2 regions of the Plantibacter sp. Leaf1 genome follow, and region 2 is predicted to be linked to the other one. Evidence: riboswitches for the same ligand, from Rfam matches in the RefSeq annotation. Region 2 holds a riboswitch; the other holds the start of a gene.
What was found. Region 2 has a riboswitch for thiamine pyrophosphate ahead of ASE44_RS18910 (ECF transporter S component). Riboswitches for the same ligand answer to the same signal wherever they lie in the genome.
Positions count from the first base shown of each region.

Region 1 (5,861 bases), on a different contig from region 2:
CGTGATCGCGATCGTCGGAGCCCTCCTCGGCACCAGCGCGTGCACCGGCAGCTCGGACGAACCCTCCGGCCAGGGTTCCGCGAGTGCCGCCGGCGTGATCGCGCCCGTCATCGTCCAGCTCGTCGATCAGGACGGCCGCACGATCTCCGTCGGGCTGGACAACGTGGTGGACCTCGTCGCCGTCGACCCGAACGCCTGGTCCGCCGAGATCGAGGACCCGTCGATCGCCGAGTACGTGCCCGGTGGCTCCCGGGGCGGCGCCTCCTTCAACCCCGGCCTGCAGCCCCTCGCCGTCGGCAGCACCGACGTGACGCTGACGAACCGCTCCGACGACTCGACCGTCGTCTTCACCCTCGAGGTCGTCGCCGGACCCTGAGCCGAGACCGGCCGGAGACGCACCCACCGGTCCCTGAGCCTGTCGACGGGCAGCCGTTCAGCCGCTCAGATGTTCAGGTAGCGGCAGAGGTAGGCGGTGGCGACCTCCACCTGGACCTGGAAGCTGCTGCTCCCCGGGACGCTGAACTGGGCGTCGGGGCCGAAGTCCTGCCAGGCGCTCGTGTTGGGCAACAGGACGCGGAGTCGGCCGGAGATGACGGACATCTCCTCGGCCTTGCCGGTCGTGAAGGTGTACTCCCCCGGAGCCATGACCCCGACGCTCGCCGACTCGGCTCCCGGCTCGTGCGTGGCGAAGCCGATCGACTTCACGTTGCCGTCGAAGTACTCGTTGCTCGTCAGCATCAGGGGCCTCCCTCGTGGTCCACGACCGCGGTGGCCGATCCGCCATTCATCGTATCGGCTCGGCGAAGAAGGCCTCCTCGTGTGCCGCAGAGGCGAGGAACGCCCGACGCATCGCCTGGAGCTCCGTCGCATCCGCGCGCTCGGCGGCACCGGCGACGATCTCGATCGCGCGCGCGGTGGCGATCGCGAAGGAGGGATCGGCGTAGGTGTCGAGCCACGCGGCGAACGGGTGCGCGGCGTGCGACGCCTGGACGAGCCGCTCCCCCAGATCCTGATAGATCCAATAGCAGGGGAGGACCGCGGCGATCACCCGTCCGTAGTCGCCGTCGACACTCGCAGCGTGCAGGTGGTCGAGGTAGGCCGTCGTGGTCGCCGACGGTTCCATCTCCTCCCCGGCTGCGGCCGAGGCCTCGAGCCAGGTGCGATGGAGTTCCATCTCGGCCTCGATCGAGCCGGCGGCGCCCGTCGCCCAGAACACCTGTTCCTCGGGGGTCGGGGCCAGCGCGCTCGCCCGCGCGAGCACCCGCGAATAGGCGCGGAGGTAGATCGCATCCTGCTGCAGGTACCACGCGAACCGGGCCGGATCGAGGGTGCCGTCGGCGAGCATCGCGACGAAGGGTAGCCGGTCGATCCGCGCCCGCAGCTCCGCGATGTCGTCCCACCAGCCCCCGACGAGCTCGGCACCGTCCGCCCGGCGCGCACCGAGGCCCGCCGACTCCCACACCGTGGCGAAGTGGTTGATGGGCCCGCTCCCCGCGCCGACCTCGAGCGCATCCGCCGCCTCGAGACTCGCGGTGAGCCACGACTTCGCCGCGCCGAGCGCCTCCGACCAGGAGCCGGTGCGGGCGACGAGGGTCGCCATCGCACTCGACAGGGAGCAGCCGGTCCCGTGGGTGTTCGTCGTGGCGACGCGAGGTCCGTCGAACTCGACGAGCGAGCGGCCGGCACCGAGGCCGCCGCCGGCGTCGACGAGGGCGTCCGGGCAGTCCACCACCCCGGACAGGTGCCCACCCTTCACGAGCACGATCACCCCGGCCCGTTCCGACACCCGCCGCGCCTGCGCGAGGGCGTCGGCCCAGCGCTCCGCCACCGGTTCGTCCGCGAGGACCGCGAGCTCGGGGAGGTTCGGGGTGACGAGGTCGACGAGCGGCAGGAGCTCGCGCATGGCGGCCTCGGCGTCCTGCCGCAGCAGGCGGTCGCCGCTCGTCGCCACCATGACGGGGTCGAGCACGACGGGTCCGGTCACGGTCTCGCGCAGCCACGCGGCGACGGCCTCGATGATCCGTGCGTCGCCCAGCATGCCGATCTTGACGGCGTCGATGACGACGTCGTCGGCCACCGCGTCCAACTGTTCACGGAGGAACCCGACGGGCGGGGTGTGCACGGAACGGACGCCGCGGGTGTTCTGCGCGACGAGGGCGGTCACGACCGCCATGCCGTATCCACCGTTCGCGGCGATGCTCTTGAGGTCGGCCTGGACACCGGCGCCGCCGGTCGGGTCCGTCCCGGCGATGCTCAGCACCCGCGGCGTGGTCCTCGTGACGAGCGGCCGTCGCCCGATCCCCGCGTCGTGCGACGGCCGGGCCGGGGCTGTCCTCAGCGAGTCGGTGGCGCTCACGCGGGCACCTCGTCCCACGCGGCACGGAACGCGCGAGCCGCCGCGGCCGGATCGTCGGCAGCACAGATGGCGGACACCACCGCGAGCCCGGCGGCACCCGCCGATCGGAGGGCCGCGGTGTCGGCGAGCCCGACCCCGCCGATCGCCACGCAGGGCAGCTGGGTGGCGGCGGCGATCGCGGCGAACCCGTCCACGCCGAGCGGCTCCGGGTGGTCCGGTTTCGTCGCCGTCGGGCGGATCACGCCGACGCCGAGGTAGTCGACGGTCCCCGCGGGCAGGGCGGCCACCGCGTCGAGGTGGGCTGGCGTGTTCGCCGTCAAGCCCACCACGGCCGCGTCACCCACGATCCGGCGGACCGCGTCGACCGGGAGGTCGCTCTGCCCGACGTGGACACCGTGGACGACGGCGCCGGCGGAACGGGCGGCGAGGAAGACGTCGACCCGGTCGTCGACGAGGAGCAGGGCTCGACCCGAGACGAGCTCCGCGGCACGGAGCGTCAGCTCGAACAGCTCGCGGGCCGTCGCGGTCTTCTCCCGGAGCTGCACCGCGGTCACCCCGCCGTCGACGGCCCGACGCACGACATCGAGCACGCCCCGGGCGCCGCTCGCCGAGGCGTCCGTGACGAGATACGTCGCCATGGCCCGGCGCACGAGGGCAGCGTGCGAACGCGCCGCGTGCACCCCGTCGGACATCGTCCCGGCGCTCATGCCACCACCGCCAGTCGGTGGACGGTCTCCGCGTCGAGGAGGTGGAGGCGGTCGAGGAACGCCGGGGCGAAGGACCCGGGCCCGCGGCTCTCCGCGGCGGCAAGCTGAGCGGCGACCGTGTACACGCTCGTGGCGGCCACCGTCGTCAGCAACCGGTCGTCGTCGAGCGAGGCGAACGCGGCGAACACGGCGCCGAGCGCGCACCCGCCGCCGGTCACGAGCGTGAGCCAGGCGTGCCCGTTGGAGCAGCGGACGATGCGCTCACCGTCGGTGATGACGTCGGTCGGCCCCGAGATCGCCACGACGGCTCCAGAGCGGCGCGCGATCGCGGTCGCAGCCTCGATCGCACTGTCGACAGAGTCGGTGCTGTCGACCCCGCGACCGCCGGCGCCGAGGCCGGCGAGGGCGATGATCTCACTCGCGTTGCCCCGGACGATCGTCGGCCGGAGCGCGAGGAGCTCTGCGGCGAGCGCCGTCCGGACGGGGAGGGACCCGACCGCGACGGGATCGAGCACCCACGGGGTGCCCACCTCGTTCGCGGCGGTCGCGGCTTCGATCATGGCCTCGCGCTGCTCCTCCTGCGGTGTGCCGAGGTTGAGGAGCACGCCGGAGGCGATGCGGGCGAACGGCCCGGCCTCCGTGGGGATGTCGGTCATCGCCGGGGCGGCACCGACGGCGAGGAGGACGTTCGCCGTGAAGTTCGTGACCACGGCGTTCGTGATCGATTGGACGAGCGGGGTGCGTTCGCGCAGGCGGTCGAGGAGGTCCCCCGCGGTGCTCGCGAACCCGCCGGCGGCGGCATCGTCGGTGGACGGGTGGGCAGACTGCTGCGGTGTGCGAATGCTCATTCGCGACATCCCTTCGCTCGGACTAACGAGATCAGGTTCGACGGGTGTGTTCTCAGCCGGTCGTCATGGGATCGGCACCCCGTGTCACTCGCGACCACCATAGCGGGTCGGCGCCGCTTCCCGTCCGGCGAGGCGACGAGGATGATGGGCGCATGGACTTCTTCGAGCTGGTCACCATCGTCTTCGAGGTCGCCGGTGTCGGGGCGATGGTCGTGGGCTTCGTGATCGCCGTCACCCTGTCGGCCCGCCTGTGGCTCCGCACCCGTGACGGCGGGCGGGCCTTCCGGATGCTGCGGGAGACGATCGGCTCGGTGATCCTGCTCGGGCTGGAGATCCTCGTCGCCGCCGACCTGGTGAAGACGGTCACCTCCACGCCGTCGCTGACCGACGCAGCCGTCCTGGCGATCATCGTCGTCATCCGCACCCTGCTGAGCTTCTCCCTGCAGATCGAGATCGAGGGGACCCTGCCCTGGAGACGCCTCGCGACGACGGGACCGCAGGCGTTCGGCCAGACCGTCGCGCGCGGCGGTGAACGCCCGCGAGGAGCCGTCAACTAGCAGGATGTGACCGCCCCGGACGCCGGAGGAGCCACCGTGCCTGACGACGACGGCCGGTTCCCGGAACTGCGCAGTCGCGGCTAGCGCGTGGTGGCGGTTTCCGCCCAGGTGTCTCGGATGAGGTCGGGCAGCTCACGCATGTCGTCGAAGACGTGGGTGCCGTCGCCGATGAGGCGCTCGGCCGGGGTCATGCCACCGGCGTAGGCGTACACGGTCATCCCCGCGGCCCGCGCGGCGAGGACGCCGACGACGCTGTCCTCGACGACCGCGCACCGCTCGGGGGCCGTGTCGAAGTCGGCAGCCGCATGCAGGAACAGGTCCGGGGCCGGCTTGCCGACGGCGACGTCGGTGGCGCTGAAGATCCGCCCGGCGAACCGGTCGTGGATGCCCACCTGGCCGAGGTTGCGGACGACGTCGTGGAACATGCCGTTCGAGGCGACGCACAGCGGCACCCCGGTCGCCGCGATGCCGTCGAGCGCGTCGACGACACCGTCGACCGCTTCCAGCTCGCGCTCGCAGATTCCACGGAACATGTCGCTCCAGCGCTGGATCCAGTCGGCCTCCAGGGGCTTGCCGAGCCGCGCTTCGACGAGCGTCGCGTAGGTCTCGAGCGATGCGCCGACGAACAGTTCGCGCACCTCGGCCTCGGTGTAGTCGCCGCCGACCTCGTTGAGGAGCTGCAGGTTCACGCGTACCGAGATGCGTTCCGTGTCGACGAGGGTGCCGTCGCAGTCGAAGATGACGAGGTCCGGATAGTCGACTGGCATGCTCCGAGCCTAAACGACACCGCCTGCGTCCACGCCGGGCGCGTCTCGGGGAAGCTGCCGGCAGCACAGCCGGCCGGGATCAGCGGGACAGGCTGACGCCCTGCCGCTGCCAGGTGACGATCATGCGTCGCGCATACTGGGTCGCCGCCACGAAGTGCCCGACGAGCCCGAGGAGGATCGCGACGAAGCCGATACCGCCGAACACGCGGGACAGCGGCGAGGCCGGATCACCACCGCCGAGCGCGAGCCCCGTGAGCAACGCGAAGAAGCCGACGAAGAGGAGCACCGTACGGATCTTGCCGGCGAGGCTCACCGGCACCTCGGGCGTCCCGCGGAACGCGACGACCGCGATGAACGCGAGGAGGAGGTCGGGCACGATCATGACGACGAACACCTGCCATGGGATGATCTGCGCGACGGCGAAGGACGCTGCGACCACGACGACGGTCAAACGGTCGGCGACGCCGTCGAGCCAGGTGCCGAGCGCCGAGACGGCCCCCGTCCGGCGCGCGATCTGCCCGTCGGCGACGTCGCTCAGGAACACGACCGCCCCCACGACGAGCGCCGCCCAGTAGGAGCCGGTGATCACGAGGACGGCGAAGACGGGGAGCAGGAGGATGCGTCCC
Region 1 is NZ_LMJX01000001.1:375,983-381,843, forward strand. Features, by position in the region: gene ASE44_RS01660 (hypothetical protein) at 1-376, shown strand, start outside; gene ASE44_RS01665 (pyrimidine/purine nucleoside phosphorylase) at 442-738, opposite strand; gene ASE44_RS01670 (bifunctional hydroxymethylpyrimidine kinase/phosphomethylpyrimidine kinase) at 785-2,356, opposite strand; gene thiE (thiamine phosphate synthase) at 2,353-3,063, opposite strand; gene thiM (hydroxyethylthiazole kinase) at 3,060-3,911, opposite strand; TPP riboswitch at 3,903-4,003, opposite strand; gene ASE44_RS01685 (DUF1622 domain-containing protein) at 4,064-4,468, shown strand; gene ASE44_RS01690 (HAD family phosphatase) at 4,549-5,235, opposite strand; gene ASE44_RS18145 (CDP-alcohol phosphatidyltransferase family protein) at 5,315-5,861, opposite strand, start outside.
Region 1: another riboswitch for thiamine pyrophosphate. It lies ahead of thiM (hydroxyethylthiazole kinase); the one in region 2 lies ahead of ASE44_RS18910 (ECF transporter S component).

Region 2 (5,861 bases):
AACCGCGACGGGAGCTTCGCGATCTGGGACAGCCCGTCGCCCAGGTCGGTCGGATCCACCCGCGCGAAGAGCAGGATCGTCGGCAGGCCGAGCGCCAGCACGCGGATGGTCACGGCGACGGCCAATTCGATCGAGTTGTCGGTCACCCGGACGAAACCGAGCGACAGGTACTCCGTCCCGCCCGGCTTCGCGTACAGCAGCATGCTGATCCCGCCGATGGGCGCGAAGACGAGCACCGGGATCGATCGCTTCAGGAACGGCGACAGCCGGAGACCGGACAGCGGGAGCAGTGCCATCTCGAGGAGGACCGCGGCGGTGGCGCTGACCCAGTCGATCGTGAGCAGCAGCGGGACGGACAGGATGAGCACCGCGAGCACCTTCGTCACCGGGTTCACCCGGTCGAGCGGCGCCTGGCGAGGGAGTTTCGCGCGACGGTCCGGTGCCATGACCCGCGTCATGCGGCACGCCCCGCTGCCGATCGCGACTCGAGCCGGATCCGATGGTCGCCCAGATGCTCGATGACCCCTGGATCATGCGTGACCGACACGATCGTCGCGCCACGTTCGAGCTCCAGGTGCAGCAGCCGCATGAGTGACAGCCACGTCAATCGGTCCTGCCCGAACGTCGGCTCGTCCAGGACGAGGACGGCGGGTCGCGCCACGAGCACCGTGGCGACCGACAGTCGTCGCTTCTGGCCGCCCGAGAGACTGAAGGGGTTCGCTTCGGCGAGCGCGGCCAACCCCAAGGCGTCGAGGACTTCGGAGACCCGCTCGTCGATCGCGGCGCGTGTCCACCGCAGCGCTTGCAGGGCGACGCCGAGCTCCTTGCGCACGGTCGCGGCGACGAACTGATGCTCCGGGTCCTGGAAGACCGTCCCGATGCGGGTGAGCAGCTCGGTCGACTTCCAGCGGATGGGCCGAGGACCGATCCCCCCGGCGAGCCGGCGGCCAGCGTCCACGGTTCCGGCGAGCTCGGGCAGCAGACCGGCCAAGGTGAGGGCCAACGTCGACTTCCCGGCCCCGTTGGGTCCGACGACCACCGTGGCGGCTCCCTCAGGCACGCTGAGGTCCAGGTGCTCCTGCACCGGCTGGGATCGGAGCCGTCCGATCGTCAGGTCGGACGTCGTCAAGACGGCTGCGTTCGGCTGCACCATCCGGCGGGGCCGCAGCCCCAGCGGGATGCCCGGTACCCAGACGCCGGCGTCGGCGAGCCGGCGCCCGACATCGTCGAGGACGACGGAGGGAGGACCGTCGGCGAGGACTCCTCCGTCCGCATCGAGTACGACGACCCGCGTCATCAGATCGCGCCAGACGTCGACCCGGTGTTCGATGACGACCAGGGTCGACGAACCGTCGTCGACCACACGCGCGACGGCGTCCCTGACCTCGGTGACGCCGATCGGGTCGAGGTTGGCGGTCGGCTCGTCGAGCAGGAGGAGCGAGGGCTGCATGGCGAGTACCCCGGCGAGGGCGAGCCGCTGCTTCTGTCCGCCGGACAACGCCGAGGTCGGGTGGTCCAACGGGAGGTCGAGGCCGACGGCCTGCAGCGACGAGACGACCCGTCGCCAGATCTCCTCGCGCTCGACCCCGAGGTTCTCGCAGCCGAACGCGACGTCGTCGCCGAGCTTGGACAGGATGACCTGCGAATCGGGATCCTGCAGCACGAGGCCGATCCGGCCCCTGGCCTGTTCGGGCGCAACCCCGTCCACGAGCAGCGACCCGCGAGCCTCACCCTCGTCCGCTCCCCCAAGGACACCGGCGAGCGCATGGATCAGGGTCGACTTGCCGGCGCCGGACGCGCCCAGGAGGAGGACCCGCTCCCCCGGTTCGATGACGAGGTCGAGGTCGCTGACCGCCCATGCCTTCCGACCGGCGTGACGCCACCCCCAGTCCCGGGCGACGACGCGCGCCGGACCGGTCGCACCGACCACGCTCAGACCTCGCGCCGCGCGTCCCGCCCTGAGGCGAACCGGCTGAGCGCACCCGTGGAGGCGAGCGCCTTGACGAGGACCCAACCGACGACGCCCGCGAGGATCGCGCCGGAGACGAGCAGTGAGCCGAGGTAGATCGCGTTGAACTCGGCACCCTTCTCCAGGTTCGCCGACATGAACAGCTCGAGCAGCCATGCGCCGGCACCGGCGCCCGCACCGGCGAGGATGGCCGGGACGAGGCCGAAGCGCTTGTAGGCCAGCGCGGCGAACACGAGCTCGGCTCCGAGCCCCTGGGCGAGGCCCGAGTACACGGTGGTGATGCCCCACGCGTTGCCGATGAGCGCGGAGACGACGGCCCCGATGGTCTCGACGAGGACGGCCGCGCCGGGCTTCCTGATGATGAGCCCGCCGAGGACGCCGCCGAGCAGCCAGATGCCGACGGCGATGCCGCCGAAGCCGGGCGTCACGGCACTCGCTCCGGCGTACCAGAGCGATCCGAGCGTGTTCCACGCCCAGAAGATGAGGCCGGTGGCCACGCCGAGGACGGCGACCACGACGATGTCGACGACCCTCCAGCGGAGGTTCCGCGCGGCGGCGCGTTCAGACGAGGAGATTTTGGTCGATGCTGACACGATACGTGCCCTTCCTGTAGACGGAAAAGAGCACGGGATAGCGAGAAATGGTCTCCCTGCGCTGGCATGATCCAGATCAGGTTCGACGGTCGAAGGCGAATACCTTCCTCTCAGCCCGGTTCACCGGACTCCCGTGGTGGCACGAGTCTAACCCCTGCCGCGCAGGATCGCTCGACAGGGGTTCGACGGGGGAAGGCTACTTCTTGAGCGCCTTGATGAGCCCGGACAGCGCCTTGCCGCTCACCCAGATGAACGGGATGGCGACGGCGATGAGCGAGATGAGGTTCGGGTCGAACCGGAGGCCCTCGTCCGTCTTGATGTAGGCGCCGACGGGGATGGAGACGCCACCGCCTCCGCCGCCACTCGGTGCGTCGTCGCCGTCACCCTCGGACCCGCCACCGAAGCCGTAGTACGTCAGGGCCACCGGCACGAGCTTGGTGCCGTCGATGTCCTGCTGCTCCCCGTAGGCCGCGGTCACGCCGAGGCCCTTGGTCTGTTCTGCCAGCTTCTCCACGAGATTCGTCATGCTGCCACGCTACCGCTGCGCATCCGCCGGTCCAAGGGGTTGATCCGTGCTCCCAGCACCCTGCGAGTCGCCTCGACTCCCGAGCCCTCGTCGCCGCGGTTTCCCGAGGAGCGAGGCCGGAGCGATCGCGAGGTCGCCGAAGCGACTGGCCACCCGGTCGATCGTCTGTTCAGCGCCGCGCCACTCCTCATCGGGATCCCACAACGCCGATCCGGCCTCCTCGGCGGGCACCAGTTGATCGACCTTCACGCCGACGAGGCGGACCAGACGCCCTCCTCGATCGAGGTCGCCGAAGAGCGAAGCCGCCTCGTCGTAGACGCGACGTCCGACGTTCGTCGCTTCGCCGATGGTCCGTGACCGGGTCACGACGCTGAAGTCCGCGTAGCGCACCCGGATACTGATCGTCCGACCGGCGTACCCACCCTTCCGGAGGCGGATCGCGACGAGTCCCGCGAGGTTCAACAGCTCTCGTTTCAGCACGGTGGGGTCTGCGACGTCCGTCGGGAACGTCACCTCGTGGCTGACGCTCTTCTCCCGCCGCGCCAACTCGATTCCACGCGGGTCGATCCCATTCGCGAGCTCGAGGAGCCGGCGTCCGGACGCCTCGCCGACGGCGCGCTGGAGCATGGACAACGGGGTGGAGGCGAGCTGGCCGATGGTCCGGATGCCCCGGTTCGTGAGCTGTTCCTCGGTTCGTCCGCCGACGCCCCACAGCGCCCCGACCGGCAACGGGTGCAGGAAGGAGAGCGTCTCAGCAGCCGGCACGACCAGGAGTCCGTCGGGCTTCGACAGCCCCGACGCGAGCTTCGCCACGTACTTCGTCGCCGCCAGACCGACCGAGCAGGGAAGCCCCGTGGCGTCGAGGACCCGCTGCTTCACGAGCGCCGCGATCGTGCGCGGACTCCCGAGCAACCGCACCGCCCCGGAGACGTCGAGGAACGCCTCGTCGATGCTCAACGGCTCGACGAGCGGGGTCACCGACTCGAACACCTCCATGACGCGATCCGAGTACTCGCGATACCGGCCGTGATGCGGCGGGAGGACGACCGCGCTCGGGCACAAGCGCATGGCCTGGGACACCGGCATCGCGGCACGCACCCCGTACCTGCGGGCCTCGTAGCTCGCGGAGGTGACGACCGAGCGGCCCTCCTTGTTGCCGACGATGATGGGCAGGCCACGGAGCTCGGGCCGCTCCAAGAGCTCGACCGAGACGAAGAAGGCGTCCATGTCGACGTGGAGGATGGGGGTACCGCTGTCGTCGGCATCGTGCGCCGAGACGCGACGAGACGCTCCATCCTGCCGACTCATGACTCCATTGTCGCAGTCACCTCCGACACGCTCTTTACAGGGGCCGAGGTGGGAGCGCTCGGCGGCGCTAGGCTGTCCGGCGATGAGCACGCGAACGCGGACCGGGTCGGCCCCGGCGGTCCCAGACCTCTCCGGGCGGGACCTCGCCCTCGACCTCGTGCGCGTCGCCTGCGTCGTGACGGTCGTCATCGTCCACCTCCTGATGGTCGCGGTGGCGGTCGAGCCGGACGGCACGATCGGCATCTCCCGAGCGTTGGAGCAGCAACCCTGGTTCGACACGGGTACCTGGTTCGGCCAGATCATGCCGCTGTTCTTCATCGTGGGCGGCTTCGCGACGATCACCGGCTGGCGCAGCACCGTCCGACGTGGTGGCGGGACCAGCGACTTCCTCCGGTCCAGGGTCTTCCGACTCGCCCTGCCGACGATCCCGGTCCTGCTCTTCCTCGCCGCGGGGCTGTGGCTGGCCGGGGCGCTCGGTGTCGACCCCGCCATCATCGAGGCCGTCGCCGCAGGCGTCGGGTCCCCGCTCTGGTTCCTGGCCGCCTACCTGCTGTGCCAGGCGGTCGCCCCGTTCCTCGCCACCTGCCACGACCGCCACCCCTTCCTGACCTGTGCGGCACTGCTGGCCGGCGTGATCCTCGTCGACGTCGTCCGTTACTCGACCGGCCTCCTGGGCATCGGTCTCGTCAACCTCGTGTTCGTCTGGCCGCTGCTGCAGCAGTTCGGGTTCTTCCTGGCCGACGGACGTCTCCGCTCCGTTCCGCGCCTCGTCCTCGTGGCCGTGGTGCTGATCTCCTACGGCGCGCTCGTGCCGATCACGACCTGGCTGCCGTACTCGACCAGCATGCTCGGCAACCTCAACCCACCGACCCTCCCCCTCGTCGTCCTCGGCGTCGGGCAGCTCGCCCTGCTCGCCCTGGTGCACCCTCTGCTCACCGCCATCATGCGGACCCGCGCCGCGCGAGCGGTCGTCTTCCTCATCGGGTCCCGGCTGATGACGGTGTACCTCTGGCACCTGCCCCTCATCATCGCCGTCGCCGGTCTGCAGCTCGCCCTCGGCATCCCCTTCGCGGAGCCGCTGACCGCCGCCTGGTGGTGGACCCGACCGGTCGTGTTGCTCGTCGTCGCGGTCCTCCTGGCGGGTGTCGGAGCACTCCTCGGCCGCGTCGAGCACCCCCGGAGGCTGCGCCTCGACCCGGAGCGCAAGCCGGCGCACGTGGCTGTGTGGATCGCAGTCGTGAGCGCGTTCCTCATGCCCTTCGCCGAGATCTCCCACCCGCTCACCGCCGCCATGGCCGCTGCCGGAGCCGCCGGCTCGATCATCGCGGTCGTGCTCCTGAACCCGACCCGTCGGCCGGTCGAGCGCGTCGCGAGCGGATCAGACCAGGCTGTGGACCAGCGGTCGTAGCCACTCGCGAAACGCCTCCCGGTCGTCCCGGAGCGACTCACTGACCACGATCGTGTC
Region 2 is NZ_LMJX01000002.1:651,252-657,112, forward strand. Features, by position in the region: gene ASE44_RS05320 (energy-coupling factor transporter transmembrane protein EcfT) at 1-458, opposite strand, end outside; gene ASE44_RS05325 (ABC transporter ATP-binding protein) at 455-1,930, opposite strand; gene ASE44_RS18910 (ECF transporter S component) at 1,933-2,562, opposite strand; TPP riboswitch at 2,599-2,707, opposite strand; gene ASE44_RS05335 (hypothetical protein) at 2,759-3,088, opposite strand; gene dinB (DNA polymerase IV) at 3,098-4,396, opposite strand; gene ASE44_RS05345 (acyltransferase) at 4,479-5,804, shown strand; gene ASE44_RS05350 (hypothetical protein) at 5,775-5,861, opposite strand, start outside.